4 regions of the Priestia sp. TGN 0903 genome follow, and region 2 is predicted to be linked to each of the others. Evidence: riboswitches for the same ligand, from Rfam matches in the RefSeq annotation. Region 2 holds a riboswitch; each other region holds the start of a gene.
What was found. Region 2 has a riboswitch for S-adenosylmethionine ahead of ACRPLY_RS19790 (methionine ABC transporter ATP-binding protein). Riboswitches for the same ligand answer to the same signal wherever they lie in the genome.
Positions count from the first base shown of each region.

Region 1: it holds a riboswitch for S-adenosylmethionine, as region 2 does, so the genes downstream of both, ACRPLY_RS09205 (BMP family lipoprotein) here and ACRPLY_RS19790 (methionine ABC transporter ATP-binding protein) in region 2, are expected to answer to the same signal.
Region 3: it holds a riboswitch for S-adenosylmethionine, as region 2 does, so the genes downstream of both, mtnK (S-methyl-5-thioribose kinase) here and ACRPLY_RS19790 (methionine ABC transporter ATP-binding protein) in region 2, are expected to answer to the same signal.
Region 4: it holds a riboswitch for S-adenosylmethionine, as region 2 does, so the genes downstream of both, metE (5-methyltetrahydropteroyltriglutamate--homocysteine S-methyltransferase) here and ACRPLY_RS19790 (methionine ABC transporter ATP-binding protein) in region 2, are expected to answer to the same signal.

Region 1 is NZ_JBOZGL010000002.1:536,692-540,903, reverse strand. It holds gene ACRPLY_RS09210 (ABC transporter ATP-binding protein) at 1-669, opposite strand, end outside; gene ACRPLY_RS09205 (BMP family lipoprotein) at 751-1,761, opposite strand; SAM riboswitch class I at 1,837-1,943, opposite strand; gene ACRPLY_RS09200 (hypothetical protein) at 2,277-2,438, shown strand; gene ACRPLY_RS09195 (hypothetical protein) at 2,529-2,897, opposite strand; gene ACRPLY_RS09190 (putative polysaccharide biosynthesis protein) at 2,917-4,212, opposite strand, start outside.
Region 2 is NZ_JBOZGL010000006.1:66,083-70,294, forward strand. It holds gene ACRPLY_RS19785 (methionine ABC transporter permease) at 1-508, opposite strand, end outside; gene ACRPLY_RS19790 (methionine ABC transporter ATP-binding protein) at 501-1,526, opposite strand; SAM riboswitch class I at 1,658-1,765, opposite strand; gene ACRPLY_RS19795 (thioredoxin family protein) at 1,946-2,245, opposite strand; gene ACRPLY_RS19800 (toprim domain-containing protein) at 2,260-2,610, opposite strand; gene ACRPLY_RS19805 (YusG family protein) at 2,792-3,037, opposite strand; gene gcvH (glycine cleavage system protein GcvH) at 3,117-3,500, opposite strand; gene ACRPLY_RS19815 (arsenate reductase family protein) at 3,636-3,992, opposite strand; gene ACRPLY_RS19820 (acyl-CoA dehydrogenase family protein) at 4,108-4,212, opposite strand, start outside.
Region 3 is NZ_JBOZGL010000004.1:155,851-160,062, forward strand. It holds gene ACRPLY_RS15305 (pyridoxal phosphate-dependent aminotransferase) at 1-916, opposite strand, end outside; gene ACRPLY_RS15310 (carbon-nitrogen family hydrolase) at 1,029-1,811, shown strand; SAM riboswitch class I at 1,903-2,054, shown strand; gene mtnK (S-methyl-5-thioribose kinase) at 2,190-3,362, shown strand; gene mtnA (S-methyl-5-thioribose-1-phosphate isomerase) at 3,398-4,212, shown strand, end outside.
Region 4 is NZ_JBOZGL010000002.1:768,098-772,309, forward strand. It holds gene ACRPLY_RS10490 (metallophosphoesterase family protein) at 1-786, shown strand, start outside; gene ACRPLY_RS10495 (hypothetical protein) at 944-1,114, shown strand; gene ACRPLY_RS10500 (hypothetical protein) at 1,373-1,624, shown strand; SAM riboswitch class I at 1,705-1,815, shown strand; cobalamin riboswitch at 1,895-2,083, shown strand; gene metE (5-methyltetrahydropteroyltriglutamate--homocysteine S-methyltransferase) at 2,234-4,212, shown strand, end outside.

The DNA.
Region 1 (4,212 bases), on a different contig from region 2:
ACTTGTGACGCCGGCTACTTTACCATTTCGAAGAACTGTAATTCGGTCCGCTACTTCCATCACTTCTTGCAGCTTATGTGTAATAATAATGATGCTTTTTCCTTGAGAAGCCAAAAACCGGATTGTTTTTAATAGTTCCTTTACTTCATGAGGAGTAAGAACGGCGGTAGGCTCGTCTAAAATAATAATTTCTGCTCCTTGATACAGCACTTTTAAAATTTCAATCTTTTGCTGTTCCCCAATTGAGCAATGCTTTACTTTTTTATGAACATCCACTGAAATTTGATAAGTTTGGGTTAATTGCTGTACATCTGCTTTCGCCTGCTTTCTGTTGAAAAAGAGACCTTTCTTTGGCTCATGCCCCAAGACAATATTTTCAGCCACTGAAAAATGAGGAAAAACCATAAAATGCTGATGCACCATGCCTATTCCGTTTTTAATCGCATCCGCAGGAGATGAAAACGAAACAGGTTTCCCGTGCAGCTGAACACTTCCTGAACTCGGCTTTTCCATTCCGTAAAGCATCCTCATCAACGTTGTTTTACCAGCACCGTTTTCTCCGACCAGCGCGTGAACCTCCCCTTTTTTCAGCGTAAAAGACACGTTATCGTTTGCTAAAAATGAACCGTATTTCTTCGTCAAATTCGTTAACTGCAACAGCTCACTCATTCCATTCATTGCTCCTTTCCCTTTAGGTTTTTTTCAAAAATAAGAAAGAGAAGCCAGCCTTACTCGACTTCTCTTCTCAACTCACTTTGCTAACGGATCTTTTACCACTGTTTTTCCATCAATAATCGAATCTTTAATTTCTTTTAATTGATCAATTACATCTTGTCCTACAAAGTCATTAAGAGGTGTCTTGCTGTCTTGAGTCACATACGTTAACCCAACACCTTTTTCTTTTAAGCCGTATGTCACTACGCCCGATTTAAATTTGTCATTTGCTAGTGCTTCTACCGTTTCATAAGCAGCCGCATCAGATCCTTTTAACTGCGATAAAATGATATGCTCAGGATCTACTTCCGTACGGTCAATATCTTGGCCTGCCGTATAAAAACCTTTTTCTTTTGCTGCTTCAAATACACCCAAGTCGCCTACAGCTGATGCTCCAGCGATAAAATCAGCGCCTTTTGAAGCCTGTAAAATAGCAAGTTCTTTTGCTTTAGCTGGATCAGAGAAGCTTCCAACATAGTTTACTAAAAACTCTGCTTTTGGATTTGTTGATTCTAGTCCTTCTTTAAAGCTTACCGTCCATTTTTTTAATAATGGAATATCATCAGCTGCAACCATTCCTACTTTATTCGTTTTCGTAATCAATCCTGCGGCTGCTCCTAATAAATATGAAGCTTCTTGTTCACGGAATACAACGCTTCTTACATTTGGTAAATCAACCACTGTATCAATAATCGCAAATTGACGCTGCGGATTTTCTTGAGCTACTTTTTTCAACGCATCTTCGGATTCAAAAGAAGATGTAATAATCAAGTCATAATTTTCTGCTACGGCAGCACGCAAATTACTTTCAATGGCTGCTTGATCTGTAGATTCAATTGTCTTTACATCAATGTTATACTTCTTCCCAGCTCGTTTTGCTCCCTCATCCATTTGCTGAAAAAACGGGTTAACCCCAATCTTTTCAGGCAAAACAAGAGCAATTCGCTTCTTTCCTTTCTCTTCACTTCCACTGCTTTTTGTGCTTTTTGACTGACAGCCAGTTACGAGTAGTACAAGCGCAACTGCTAAAATAAGAAATCTCTTCATTTAACTTACTCCCCCTATAATATAAAAAAAGCTCTTCCTTTATATAAAGGAAGAGCTCGTTAACCAAACGTCTCTTCCTCATCTTCAAGAACATACTGTTCTTAAGGATTTGGCACCATTCTGTCATAGACAGCGGTTGCCGGGTTTCACAGGGCCAGTCCCTCCACCTCTCTTGATAAGGAAAACAATAGCTATTTGTTTTATGTAATATAGTCAATATTAATAGTTTTTTAATAATTGTCAATATTATTTTTCTTTTTCATACAAAAAAACTTTAAAAACAGATAGGATTATATGGTTTTAGTCTACTAAAATAGAAGTTAAAGCCTTTACCTCATTTCTTGAATCATTCTATACTTCTTCACAAAGCGCTTATACTGAATTTGTTGACTGTCGAAAGGATTTAGTGGTAGCAAATAAATTCTATTATGCTTCTTCGGTTAATGTGTTATTAATTGAAACCACTTTACCAATAATGTTAGACTTTTCCTTAGCGATATTGTTAAGAGGTGTTAATGTTGAAATTAATGAAAGAATTATCTGGCATAGCCATTGGGCTTATTATCGCTTTAGCCGTTTCAAAAATATTTTTTGATACCCCGACCAACATTGGAATCGTAGTTATTTTTATTACGAGTATGGTCGTAACAGGGGTAGCAAGAGCAAAACTAAGATGAGATAATCTAACAAAAAAACACCACCTTTTATTCGCAAGGTGGTGTTTTCTTTTAATGATTTTAGTATGTAGTAATTCTAAGTGAAGGCCTTTACCCTTCTCCATCAATCATCGTATACTTCCTTGCAAAGCGCTTGTAGTAAATTTGCTCATCCTCTTGCCCATCGTTAAAAACAAGTCGGTTATGATCAATATCTTTCTCTTTTAACACATAGCCTTTTTCATTCATCAGTTGAATATATTCATCTAAATGTCCTTTTTTCACCATATAGTAAAGAGCATCATCTGAATCCGTAGTCTCTGCTACACCTTGACTTCCCACTTCTAATTTGAAAACAGCTTTTGCCGTTTGAATGGGACGGTAGTCTCCAAACACTCTTTCCCAATTTAATAGCAGCAGCGCGCCGAAAATTATGATACATCCTCCAGCCGCTACGGTTAGTAAAAATCGTTTTGACACACCTTTCTCTCCTTTACATTTACATTCTTTTTCTTCTATTTAATACAACAGATTGCCCTAAACTTGTTTTTACGCCAAGCCCTAGATACACAGCAGCACCTAAAGCAATTGAAATACAAGATGTGCTAATCGCAAGTGAAGATGCAGACAGCTTATTTTCTAAAAAATAGTGAGAAGTATAATTGCCGATAATCACAGCGGCTGACATCACACTTACTAATAAAACAGGTGTCAACGCAGCTTGTCCCAGTGATTGAACTCGGTAAGAAATAGATTTTTCAATTAAATAGAAGTTATATATAACCGATACACCATACCCTCCGTAAGTCGCGACAACCGGTCCAATTTCTTTTAAGCTTGAAACCAACAGTACGTTTAATACTATCTTCACAACAATTCCTAAGCCCAAGCCTAAAATTAGCTTCTTTTGTTGATTAATTCCTTGGAGAATTGCGGCTGTTACGGTAAAAAGAGCAAAAAGAATCGCAGCAGGCGCATACCATTGTAAAACAACTCCACCGATTTCAGGACTGTTTTTCGCTCCAAAAATCATCATATATACCGGCTTACCCAATAAACAAAGCCCTACCGCAGCAGGAAGAGTAAAAAACAACAGCAGCTGCAGCGTTTTTGTAATCTTTCCTTTTACTTCCCGTAAATTTCTTTGCACAAAAGAAGATGTAATGCCCGGAATTAGCGACATGCTGAAGGCAGTCGCTAACGATACCGGCACCATCACCAAAATTTGCGCTAATCCAATGACGGAGTTAATCGTTTCAGCCTTAGCTTGTCCATATCCTATTGATTGAAAAAGCATGTTAATCGTAAACGTATCAATATTTTGATAGATAGGAATAGCTAAACCAACTAATACAAACGGAACAGCGTACGTCACAAGCTCTTTGAACATTAAAGAGAACGGAACGAATTTATTATTCTTTCCGCTGTTCACTTCTTTTATAATCAACCGCTTGCGCTTCAAATAAACCGCTCCAAGAATCCCAATTCCCCCTACGCCTCCAATAAACGCTCCAAACGTACCGATTCCAACAGCTTTTGTCATTGTGCTATGAAAAAGGTGAATAACAGCGTATGCTCCTACTAAAATGAACAACACTCGCACTATTTGTTCAATAATTGTACTTAGCGCGGACGGTCCCATAGACTGGTTACCTTGAAAGTAGCCTCGTAATAGACTCATAGGCGGGATAATAATTAAAGCAAAGCTTACCATTCGGATGACGTACACTACGTCTTTTTGACTATTTCCTGAGGAATCTTTTCCGTTAATAACTAGTTCAGCGAGCCACGGTGC
Region 2 (4,212 bases):
CCGCCATTGCCGTATAGCCGACTAACGCAATGGTTGTTACTGTCAAACCGGAAATCAAAGCTGGCAGCGATTCAGGTAACAGCACTTTAAAGATAATAGTGCTTGTTGTGGCTCCCATTGATTTAGCAGCTTCAATAACACCTTTATCAATTTCACGCAGACCAATTTCTACAAGACGCGCATAAAATGGTGCTGCTCCAACAATTAAAGCCGGTAACGCTGCATTAGCGCCTAAAATACTTCCTACCAATGCTTTGGTAAATGGAATCAGTAAAACAATTAAAATAATGAATGGAATGGAACGAAAGATATTTACAACCGCCGACACAATGGCATATAAAGGTTTGTTTTGCCAAAGCTGTCCTTTGGACGTTAAAAATAAAAGCAAGCCCAATAAAATACCTAGAACAAATGTGGCTACAACTGAAATAGCCGTCATATATAGTGTTTCATTTGTCGCTTGAATAAAATCATCTAAAATAACGTTTGGAAATAGTTTCTCAAGCATTTGTCATTACCTCCACTTCTACCTGCTGCTCATGAATGTATGCAATGACTTTTTCAACTTCTGTTAATTCTCCGTCTAAATGAACGAACAACGTCCCGTATGAACCTGTTTGTGTATGAGAAATCTTTCCTTGCAAAATATTAATCGTTACATCAAACTGTTTTAAAATCGTTGTAATGAGCGGTTGCTCTGCTTTTCCGCCAACAAACGTCAGCTGAATAATTTGCCCGCTTGGATACAGCTCTTTTACTTGTTCAATCGTTTCAAACGTTTCCTCTGGTTCAGAAATCTGTTGAACGAATCGTTTTGTAATCGGCTGCTTAGGTTTTCTGAATACTTCTAGCACTTGTCCTTCTTCTACTACTGCCCCATTTTCCATAACGGCTACTCGATGACAAATTTTACGAATGACGTGCATTTCATGAGTAATCAATACAATGGTTAACCCTAGCTTCTCATTAATATCTACTAACAGATCTAAAATAGAATCTGTCGTTTGAGGATCAAGCGCTGATGTTGCTTCATCACAAAGCAATACTTTTGGATTGTTCGCTAGCGCTCGAGCAATCCCAACACGCTGCTTTTGTCCGCCGCTAAGCTGTGATGGATAAGCATCTTCACGCCCTTCAAGCCCGACTAGCTTAATAAGTTCGTCTACTCGTTTCATTCTTTTTTCTTTTGAAATCCCTGCTATTTCTAACGGAAAGGCAATATTTTCTCGTACCGTACGCGACCACAAGATATTAAAGTGCTGAAATACCATACTAATTTCTTGTCTAGCTTTTCTGAGTTTTCCGCCTTTAATTTTTCCAATATCATTACCTGCTACTTCGACCGTTCCTGTCGTTGGTGTTTCTAATCCGTTTAGCAAGCGAATCAAAGAACTTTTCCCCGCTCCGCTATAACCAATAATTCCGTAAATTTCTCCTTGGTTAACGGTTAGATTCACATTATCAACAGCTGTTACTTGACCGCTTTTGGCCTGATAAATTTTTGTAACGTCTGTTAATGTAATCATATTTCTTCACCTTCTTTAATAAAAACTTAATTATGTTAGGTTGCCCTATAGGATGAAAAAGCCGTAAAACAATTTTCCCCATTAAAAAAGCCTCTCTGCGCATGACAGAAAGGCTCGATATTTAATCCTTTCTCTCATCTTTCAAAGCGCATAGCTTTGCAGGAATTGGCACCATTTCAGTTAGTCTGACGGTTGCCGGGTTTCACAGGGCTCAGTCCCTCCACCTCTCTTGATAAGAGTTCGCAACAATTATTTTGTTTTTAGGAAATATTCATTCATTTATGAACATTCATGAGTGTGATTTTAGCATGTGTCAGATAGGCTGTCAACAGATTTTGTTCTTGGGATAATATCCCAAGATTTCAACAGCCCCAACGGTTCGCTCTCTTTCAACTTCTTCATTTTAAACAAACGTTTGATTATCGAAGCTCCTCGAGTACGTGCTCGATGGAATGAAACGCGTAGAGTTTTTTTACCATTTCACCATTTTCCACTTCAATCAAACAAGGTACGCTTTCAATAGAAAATAATTCTGCTTTTGAAGGCATATAATTTAAATTGCTCATTCCGATGGTTACATCCGGCAGCATCGCTTCTGCCACGGTTAACATTTTTTTTGCCAGCTGACATGTCCCGCAAAAAGGCGTATGGAAAAAGATAAAGGCTCTTTCTCCTTCTTTTAACTGATCATCCAGCTGTTTTTCGCTCCATTCTTGCATGTTGCTCATTCCTTTTATGTTAAAAATTCTGCATTAACATCGATATTGGCACTCAGCAATACTGTTGCTATGTGATGTCTAGGGGCGGCAGCAACTTCTCGGTACATTTTATCAATATATAGATGCTCTGCTTCCGGAAGCTCTCGTTTAAATTGTTTTCTCAGCTTATTCCCTGAATCATCAGAGTCAACGAGTATGTATACCTCTTTGTTAAACGTACAGTCAATAATTTCATCCAGCTTTGATAAACTAATCGTACCGTTTGTACAAATAATTTCAATTGGTTCTCGAATGATATCTTGAATACGCTTTTTATCTGACTTTCCTTCGACAATAATTACTTTTTCAATTTCAATTAGCCCCATTTTCATCACCCATAATCGTCAGTTGTATAGTAACATCATTTCTTTATGCTATACAATATTCGTTAATGTATCACAGTTCACCTGTTTTTTAAAAGAAATTTGCAAGAAAGAACTCTTTTAAAAGGCAGTTTAGGCCATATTATCTCTATAAAACAAGAAAAACAGCGGCAGTTGCCACTGTTTAGCACCATCCTGCTTCTTCATCGCAGTCTGTATATTTTTGCGTTTCACCTTGTTTTTGTACGTCCGCGTATTGATAGAACTTATTATTTTCTTGCGAATATCCTTCTTCAAAGCGGTATTCATTGCCGCTTGTTCCGTAGCTAACTTCACCAATTGGCTGCTTATCAACGTATAATTTCATACCGCCGTCATGAAATTTAGCTGTAACGCGATCTGTAACGTCCATTTTTTGTTTTTCAAACATAAAAAGACACTCCTTTAGCTTGTTTACTAATAGAGTGTCCAGTCAAAAACTTTTCATAAAGACAATTTATGGAGGAATATTATCCTTCGTTTGTCATTTCTTCGTATTGCTCTGCTGTCATCAGCTTGTCTACTTGAGAAGCATCAGATGGTTTGATTGTAATCATCCATGCTTCTTCGTATGGAGATTCATTAACAAGTTCAGGACTATCGCCTAAGTTGTCGTTTACTGCTACAACTTCACCGCTAATTGGTGCGTAAAGCTCAGAAACTGTTTTTACTGATTCAACGCTACCAAACGGCTCGTCAGCTTCTACTGTTGCTCCTACTTCTGGCAGTTCAACGAATACGATGTCTCCAAGCTCAGCTTGAGCGAAATGTGTAATACCTACGCGGACAACGTCTCCTTCTGTTTTTACCCATTCATGCTCTTCAGAATAACGCAAATCTTTTGGTGTACTCATCTTAATCCCTCCAAAATATGTATCGTAATTTGTTTATATAAAAAGCGCCTTCAACGTGGAGAACACTTTCTACAACCTAAAATAACTTCCTATTAACAGTGTAACGTAAAAGGTAAAAATTTTCTATTTGAAAACTTACTTCCACACGTCCTCAAACTGCTCTTCTTTGAAACCAAGCGTTACTTTTTGTCCATCTGTTAGCAGCGGACGCTTAATTAACATGCCATCTGACGCAAGAATAGACAGAAGTTCGTCTTCACTCGCACTGCTTACTTTATCTTTAAGACCTAACTCGCGATATTTTTTACCGCTTGTATTAAAGAATTTTTTTAATTCTAGGCCGCTGTTCTGATAGTAAGCTTGCAGCTGCTCTTTTGTTGGCGGATTTTCTACAATATGAATTTCTTCATATGCTACTCCGTTATCATCGAGCCACTTCTTTGCTTTTCGGCACGTACCGCACTTTGGATATGAATAAAAAAATAATGACATTTCGTCAACCACCCTTTATTTTAAGCTTTTTTCGTATTTTAACACATCCTTTATCATTTACCTAGATAGAGGCTTCTTAAACAAAAAGGAGCTCGCAAAACGAGCTCCTTTTTCCTTAAACTGTGAACTTCTCTACTTCTAGAAGCGTTTTTGCAACCTCGCGCTTTACGCTAATTACATTGATTGGTGTATAGCGAGTTAATTTGCGAAGAGACGAAAG
Region 3 (4,212 bases), on a different contig from region 2:
TATTGCGTCTAGATTCATAGCGCTTAACTAAATCATTCACACATTGTTGAGATTCTAACAGAGCTGCCGCTGCTGCCTCTTGAACCGCCCCAAAGAGGCTGACATACATATGATCTTGAAGAAGATTAATAGCTTCTACTACACTTTCATTTCCTACAGCAAATCCAACTCGCCATCCCGCCATGTTATACGTTTTAGAAAGAGTATAAATTTCAATTCCCGTCTCTTTTGCACCAGGAGTCTGTAAAAAGCTGATTGGCTTTTTACCATCAAATCCAATGGCTCCGTAGGCAAAGTCGTGTACCACACAAATATCGTGCTTGGCAGCAAACGCCACGGTGTCTTCAAAAAATTCTGCCGTTGCCACTGCACCGGTAGGATTATTCGGATAGTTTAAAAACATGAGCTTTGCCTGTTCTTTAGCACGTTCACCTATCTCTTCGTATACGGGCAGAAAATGATTTTCAGCCGTGAGCGGCATCACTTCCATCTTTGCTTTTGCAAGCTCTACTCCAGACCAGTAATCAGGATATCCAGGATCCGGAACCAGCACCGTATCTCCAGGATTTAACAAGCACTGCGGGATTTCAACAAGTCCACCCTTTCCGCCAAATAAAATAGCTACTTCTTTTTCAGGATCCACATCAACGCCATATTCTCGTTTATAAAAAGTCGCAACGGCCTCTTTTAAAAACTGGTGCCCCCGAAATGGAGAATATTTATGATGCATAGGATTAGCACTTGCTTTTTGGAGTGTTTCTACAATATGTGAAGGAGTAGGCTGATCAGGATTTCCCTGCCCTAAGTTAATAACGTCGTGCCCTTGGGCCATTACTTTTCCTACCTTGCCCACAAGTGATGCAAAAAATTGTTTTGGTAAACTTTTTAATAGTTCCGATTGCTCAAATTGTTTCATCATCGCACACCTTCTCAAAAAATTCTTGAAATTCTAGTCACAAATAATATATTGTAATACTCAACTTGTAAAGTCATTTTTTTCAACTACTAAAAAAAGGACGGATGATAAAGTGAGTGTAAAAATCACGTGTTTGCAGCTTGATATTGCGTTTGGAAACCCAACTAAAAACCGAAAATATATTCAACAAAAAATGACGGAAGCTCTAAAAGAAAACCCTGACATCCTTGTGCTTCCTGAGCTATGGGATACAGCTTATGATTTGACGCGGCTAGACGAAATTGCCGATGATGAAGGACAGCAAGCCAAGCAATTAATCTCTCAATTTGCTAAAACGAACGAAGTAAATATTGTGGCAGGTTCGATCGCGAAAAAAACAGAGCAAGGCGTCACAAATACGATGTATATTTTTGACCGAAAAGGTCGTGAAGTATCACAATACAGTAAGCTGCACTTATTTAAATTAATGGATGAGCACCTCTATCTAGAAGCAGGAACAGCAAAAAATCTTTTTACACTTGAACAGTCTTTATGCGCAGGAGTTATTTGTTACGATATTCGTTTTCCAGAATGGATTCGCGTGCATACTAGCAGCGGAGCAGAAGTCTTATTTGTTGTTGCTCAGTGGCCGGCTCCAAGACTTGCCCATTGGAAAGCACTGCTCATTAGCCGCGCAATCGAAAATCAATGCTATGTAATCGCGTGTAATCGTGTAGGCCAAGATCCTAATAACACATTTGCCGGACATTCCTTAGTCATCGATCCGTGGGGAGAAATAATCGCTGAAGCTGGCGATAGCGAAGAACTTTTAAGTGCCGACGTTAACCTGGAACTTGTAAAAGAAATTCGTAAACAAATTCCTGTCTTTACAGATCGCCGCACAGAATTTTATTAATTATGTATTGACAGCCGTTTTTTTGCATGATACGATTTTCACCAGATAACATAAAATTTTCAAACAAATCAAAATTGAATAAGTAATCGTACTCTTATCAAGAGTTGGCTGAGGGATTTGGCCCTGTGAAGCCCAGCAACCGACCGTCATTCCATCCTAAGATGGATCACACCCGTAAAACATGTTTTTACAAAGGCACGGTGCTAATTCCAACAGAAAGTAATTCTTTCTGGCAGATAAGAGGTTTGAACACTACAATCAAGCCTCTTTCCAACGAAAGAGGCTTTTATATTTTCTAAAATTATAAAAGCCTCCATACATTCTTAAACCTATTAACTTAGTAAACAAATCAGTTTAATAAACTATGGAGGGATTCTAATGTCAACAACAAAAACAGAGAAGTATCAGCCTTTAACAGAAATTTCAGCAATCAAACTTGTGAAAAAGCTAGGTCTCTTTGATGCCACAGAAGCACTGACTGCCCGTGAAATCGGTGATGGCAACTTAAATCTCGTCTTTCACATCATAAATGATCAAACGAATAAATCCATTATCGTCAAACAAGCACTTCCTTATGCAAAAGTTGTAGGCGAGAGCTGGCCTCTATCCTTGAACCGTGCCACGATTGAAAGCAATGCGCTCAAGCAATTCGGTGCATTTACCCCTGAACTCGTACCAGCTGTGTATTACCACGATGAAACGCTTGCTGTTACGGTCATGGAAGATCTGTCTCATTTAACGATTTCCCGCGCCGGACTTATTCAAGGAGAAAGTTATCCCCTGCTTTCACAGCATATCGGTTCTTTTCTAGGACATATTGCGTTCAAAACGTCGGATTTTGCCTTAAAGCCTCAGGATAAAAAAGAAGAAGTCGTCAAGTACAGCAATCCGGACTTATGCAATATTACGGAAGATTTAGTTTTTACAGATCCTTTTTTTGATATCGATACAAATGAATTTGAAAAAGCGCTGCGTCCTGATGTAGAAGAATTGTGGAACGATGGAGATGTAAAGTTACAAGCAGCAAAATTAAAATATAAATTTTTAACAAATGCCCAAACGCTAATTCACGGTGATTTACATACAGGAAGCATATTTGCTAGCAGTCAAGAAACGAAAGTGATTGATCCAGAGTTTGCTTTTTACGGTCCGTTTGGATTCGATTTAGGCCAATTTGTTGCAAATTTATTTTTAAATGCTCTTTCTCGAAAAACAGATCGCGAACCGTTATTTGCACACATTACGAACACATGGAACGTATTTAAAGATACCTTTACTGCGCTTTGGCATTCTGAAAACACTGAACCTTTCGCTAAAGATGAGCGCTTGTTACATGAAATTTTAACGCAAACGTGGCAAGATGCTGTTGGATATGCAGGGTGTGAAATCATTCGACGTACGATTGGCTTAGCTCACGTGGCGGACTTAGACGAAATTTCTTCAGAGGAAAGAAAAATTAACGCTAAACGTACTGCGTTAAAAATTGGACGCTATTTACTTCTGCACCAACAAGACGTTTCACCAAATGAATTTGAACATTTACTTCGATAACGAATAATGTACACAATGAAAGGATCGGTATCAGCATGACAAATACACTATCACTTCCGCGCTCAGTGGAATGGAATGAATCATATATTACTTTATTAGATCAGCAGCAGCTTCCTGGCAAAGTTGAATATATTAAGCTGCAAACCATTAAAGACGTATGGGATGCTATCACTACCTTGAAAGTACGCGGAGCCCCTGCAATTGGCATTACGGCGGCTTTTGGTCTTGCTCTTTCTGCGCTTAGCTATGACACGGATTCAGTCAAGGAATTTAACAAAAAGCTAGCTCTAGATCAACAGTATTTAGCTAGTTCACGCCCGACTGCCGTCAATTTATTTTGGGCATTGGACCGCGTAGCGAAAAGCGCTGAATCCGCTTCGTCCGTTAATGAAGCTAAAACAAAAGTTGTTCATGAAGCGATTCAAATTCAAGTAGAAGATGAAGAAACGTGCTACCGAATTGGAGATCATGCCCTTTCTTTATTTAAAAAGAAAGATAAAATCATGACAATATGTAATGCTGGTTCAATTGCTACAGCTTATTATGGAACAGCATTAGCACCTTTTCACTTGTCTAAGCAGCGCGATATTCCGCTTGAAGTATTTGCTTGTGAAACAAGACCCGTTCTTCAAGGTTCTCGCTTAACAGCATGGGAACTTCAGCAGTCGGGAGTAGACGTTACGCTGATTACGGATAATATGGCTGCTCATACCATTAAAACAAAAGGAATTAATGGGATCATTGTAGGTGCTGACCGCATTGCAGCAAATGGCGATACGGCTAACAAAATTGGAACGTATGGACTTGCTCTTTTAGCGAAAGCATTCGGTATTCCATTTTACGTAGCAGC
Region 4 (4,212 bases), on a different contig from region 2:
ATGGGCGACAGCAGAGGTGACGGACCAAACGATAATTGTTACACGATGAGCGGTGAATTTGAGCTTGTGTTAAAAAAGGCGGTGGAATTGAATCCGCTGTTCATTATTCATGGGGGAGACACCGTGTATACAGGAGAAAAGAGGTATTTGGAGCACTTTGTTAAAGTTGTCGAAAAAATAGCACCAAACATTCCCGTGTTTGTATGCGTAGGGAATCATGATGAATTAAACCTTGAAGAAAGCAACCTCGAAAACTTCAGAGCCACTATCGGAAAAGTGCACTGGGTCATTGATATTCCTGTCTTTAACTTCCGGTGCATCGCATTAAATAATATCATCAGTCCCAAGAATAAAATATATGGATTTACAGATAGAGAGCTGAATTATTTAGAGCAGCAGCTAGAGGATGCTCCTCGTAATACCGTTGTAGCCATGCATGCGCAGCCAAATATTGGCCGGTGGTCAGACCTGGGAGGTTTTCCTGTAACGACTCCTCAAAGTCAAGAATTTTTTGATTTAATTCAAGAACATCGCGTGAAAAAAGTGTTAGTCAGCCACGTGCATGCGTATGACGAGCAGTTTATTAGAAAAAACAGAAACGGGTCGTTTACGCTTGGAAGAGGTACTGATTTTGTATTATCAGGAGGCGCGGGTGCTCCCCTTGATTTTGAACCGCCTTTAATTTTAAATAATTATAATCTTACGGAGTTTTTTGTTAGCCGGTACGACATTTTAGGACCTCTTCTTTGGAAGGATTTTGGACGACCTCGAAGAAGTTGTTTGTAAAAACATGAAAGTAGAAAGCTAGGTTCAAAAAAAAGAGGCTGGGAAAAAAGGGTTTTAGGCGAAATGAAAAATGAACCACTAATCAAGCATCTTGATTAGTGGTTCATTTTTTTATTAGGGTAAACGTAGATTTCATGTGTATAGGTCTTTCTAGCAGGTGATTGGAGCACAAGACGAAGACTCCTGCGGGAAAAGCGGAACACGTGAGACCCCACAGGAGCTTATGCGACGAGGAGGCTCAGCGACCGCCCGCGGAAAGCGAAGTCTTGTACGGAAATCAACTGCGGTGTCACAAGCGATTCAGCTCATGTATCCCATTTGCCTTTAGATTGGATTCACTTGGTTATGTCTCAACCTCTTTTGGAAAACCGTACGAAACCTTGTAGCAGAAGGCCCAGTCAAGCGTTATAATAGATAGTGAATGATGATATATTCTCTATATTTGTCATATATTTGTATTACATATGTAATTGAAGAAAAATATTCACTTGATATACTGTTTAATGACTTAACTTTATCTTAACATTCACAGTGAAATGCCTGTTTATAGAAACTTAGAACATACACAGCAAATGGAGGAGCTATCATGGCAAACGAAAAGATGCAAGAAGGACTCAATCGTTTTATTAAGGAAGATTTAAATGACCTTTTAGGTAGACTGTTCCCCCTAATGGACCGAGAATGTGCGGAAGAAAAGAGAATGCTTATCGAAACGGCGGTAGAGTACATCTATTCTTCAGGGTATCATCAAGGAGCAAAAGACTTGATCGAAACACATCGAAAAGATGATTACAAATTATTAAGGCAAAAATTAGCGTCAACGCCTCCTGAAAACTAATTTTTTTGAAATTTCTTTTGACAACATAAATGTAAGGTGTTAAGATGACTCTACATTCAAAATATTATAAACAATTAAAACTCTTATTGAGAGAGGCGGAGGGACTGGCCCTGTGAAGCCCGGCAACCATTTAACAATCTTGTTAAAAAGGTGCTACATCCTGCAAAGCGTACAGCTTTGAAAAATAAGAGAGGATTTCATAGATACTATGCCTCTCTATTCATGATAGAGAGGCTTTTTATTTTATGTAAAGGTGTTTTGAATGAACAATTTCATAGAAATGCATCAGGTGCTGTGTAACGAATGTACGCAGCTTAAAAGGGAAGACCGGTGAAAAGCCGGCGCGGTCCCGCCACTGTAATGGGGAGCAACTTATTAACCACTGTTTCATGTTGAAATGGGAAGGGATAGGAAGCGATGAACCTAAGTCAGGAGACCTGCCTGTTGTATGCACTTAAGCTCTACGGGATATAGAGAGGAGTGAGGAATACGTGTTGAGAAAAACAGGCTATCTCAACTTTAGTTAAGTATGCGTATCATCTCTCTTTTCATTTCGAAAAGGGAGATTTTTTAGTTTAGCGATAAAAAAATATATAGGGAGTGGAAAAAATGAGCAGTGTAAAAAGTTCAAATGTAGGTTATCCAAGAATTGGTGAAAAACGAGAATGGAAAAAAGCGCTTGAGCAGTTTTGGGCAGGAAAGCTAGAGAAAGATATCTTTCTTCAGGAAATTGAAGCTCTTCGTCTTGGGCATCTGAAAAAACAGCGTGACGCAGGAATTGAATTAATTCCAGTCGGCGATTTTAGCTTATACGATCACGTGTTAGATACAGCCGCTATGTTTGGTTTGGTGCCAAAGCGCTTTGAATATAGCGGAGGCCCGGTATCCCTTGAAACGTATTTTGACATCGCCCGAGGAACAAAAGGTGCGGTAGCCTCTACGATGACAAAATGGTTTAACACAAATTATCACTACATTGTACCCGAGCTTGAGGAATGTACGCCAGCACTTGTAGAAAATCGCCCGCTTCAATTTTACAAAGAAGCAAAACAAAAGCTGAATATCAAAGGCAAACCCGTTATTTTAGGTCCAGTAACATTTGTGAAGCTGTCAAAAGGATATAAAAAAAGTGAGTTTAAAAAAGTAGTTGAACAATTTGTTCCTCTTTATGCAACAATCTTAGCGGAGCTGCAGGCAGAAGGCGTGGAGTGGGTACAAATAGATGAGCCGGTTTTAGCTACAACGCTATCAAAAGAAGACCTGGCACTGTATAAAGAAGTCTATGAAGCTTTGAAAAAAGCGGCACCGAATGTAAAAGTCATTTTGCAGACGTATTTTGACAGCGTAGATTACTATAAAGAAGTAGTTGCTCTTCCTGTTCACGGAATTGGATTGGATTTTGTACATGACCGAGGCGAAAATCTCACGGCGCTTAATAAATATGGTTTTCCAACTGATAAAGTGCTGGCAGCAGGAGTGATTGACGGACGAAACATTTGGCGTGAAAACTTGGACGAACAGCTTTTAACAATCAGTGAAATTGAAGAAGCCGTATCAAAAGACCGTTTGATTCTGCAGCCTTCATCAAGTTTATTACATGTTCCTGTCACGGTGAAAAGCGAAAAAACCATTGAGCCAATTCTAAAAAACGCGCTGTCTTTTGCAGATGAAAAGCTAAAGGAAATCACGCTTTTAACAAAAGCGGTGCAGCAAGGAAAAGAAGCAATAGAAAAAGAAATAAGTGAAAGTAAACAGGCGATTCAAGCATTAAATGGATCATCTTTTCGAAACCATCAAGACGTGCAAAAAGAGCTGAAGCAGCTGCACAGCTATAAAGCACAGCGCCAAGCGTCGTTTGACGTACGTCAACGCGTTCAGCAAGAAGCGTTTCAACTGCCGCTTCTTCCAACGACAACAATTGGAAGCTTTCCGCAAACAAAAGAAGTGCGAAAAGAGCGTCTGAAGTGGCGTAAAGGAGAGTTAAGCGATGAAGCATATGAAGCGTACATTAACGCTGAAATCAAAAAATGGATTGAAATTCAAGAAGACATCGGCTTAGATGTCCTTGTGCACGGAGAGTTTGAGCGCACGGACATGGTTGAATACTTCGGTGAAAAATTAGGAGGTTTTCAGTTTACGAAGTTTGGCTGGGTGCAATCATACGGTTCTCGCTGCGTGAAGCCGCCGCTTATTTACGGAGATGTCTCGTACGAGCAGGCGATGACGATCAAAGAAACGGTCTACGCACAGTCTCTAACCAATAAGCCTGTTAAAGGAATGCTGACGGGGCCGATTACGATTTTAAACTGGTCATTTGTGCGTGATGATATCCCGCGCTACGACGTGGCAAATCAAATTGCGCTTGCTCTTAGAAAAGAAGTGGAAGCACTTGAAAGTCAGGGCATCTCAATGATTCAAGTAGATGAACCGGCGCTGCGTGAAGGACTGCCGTTAAAACGAGAAAACTGGGAAAGCTACTTGAACGCCGCGGTGTACGCGTTCAAATTAGCCACAGTATCGGTGCAAAACGAGACGCAAATTCACACGCATATGTGCTATTCGGAATTCGAAGAGATTATTGATGCGAT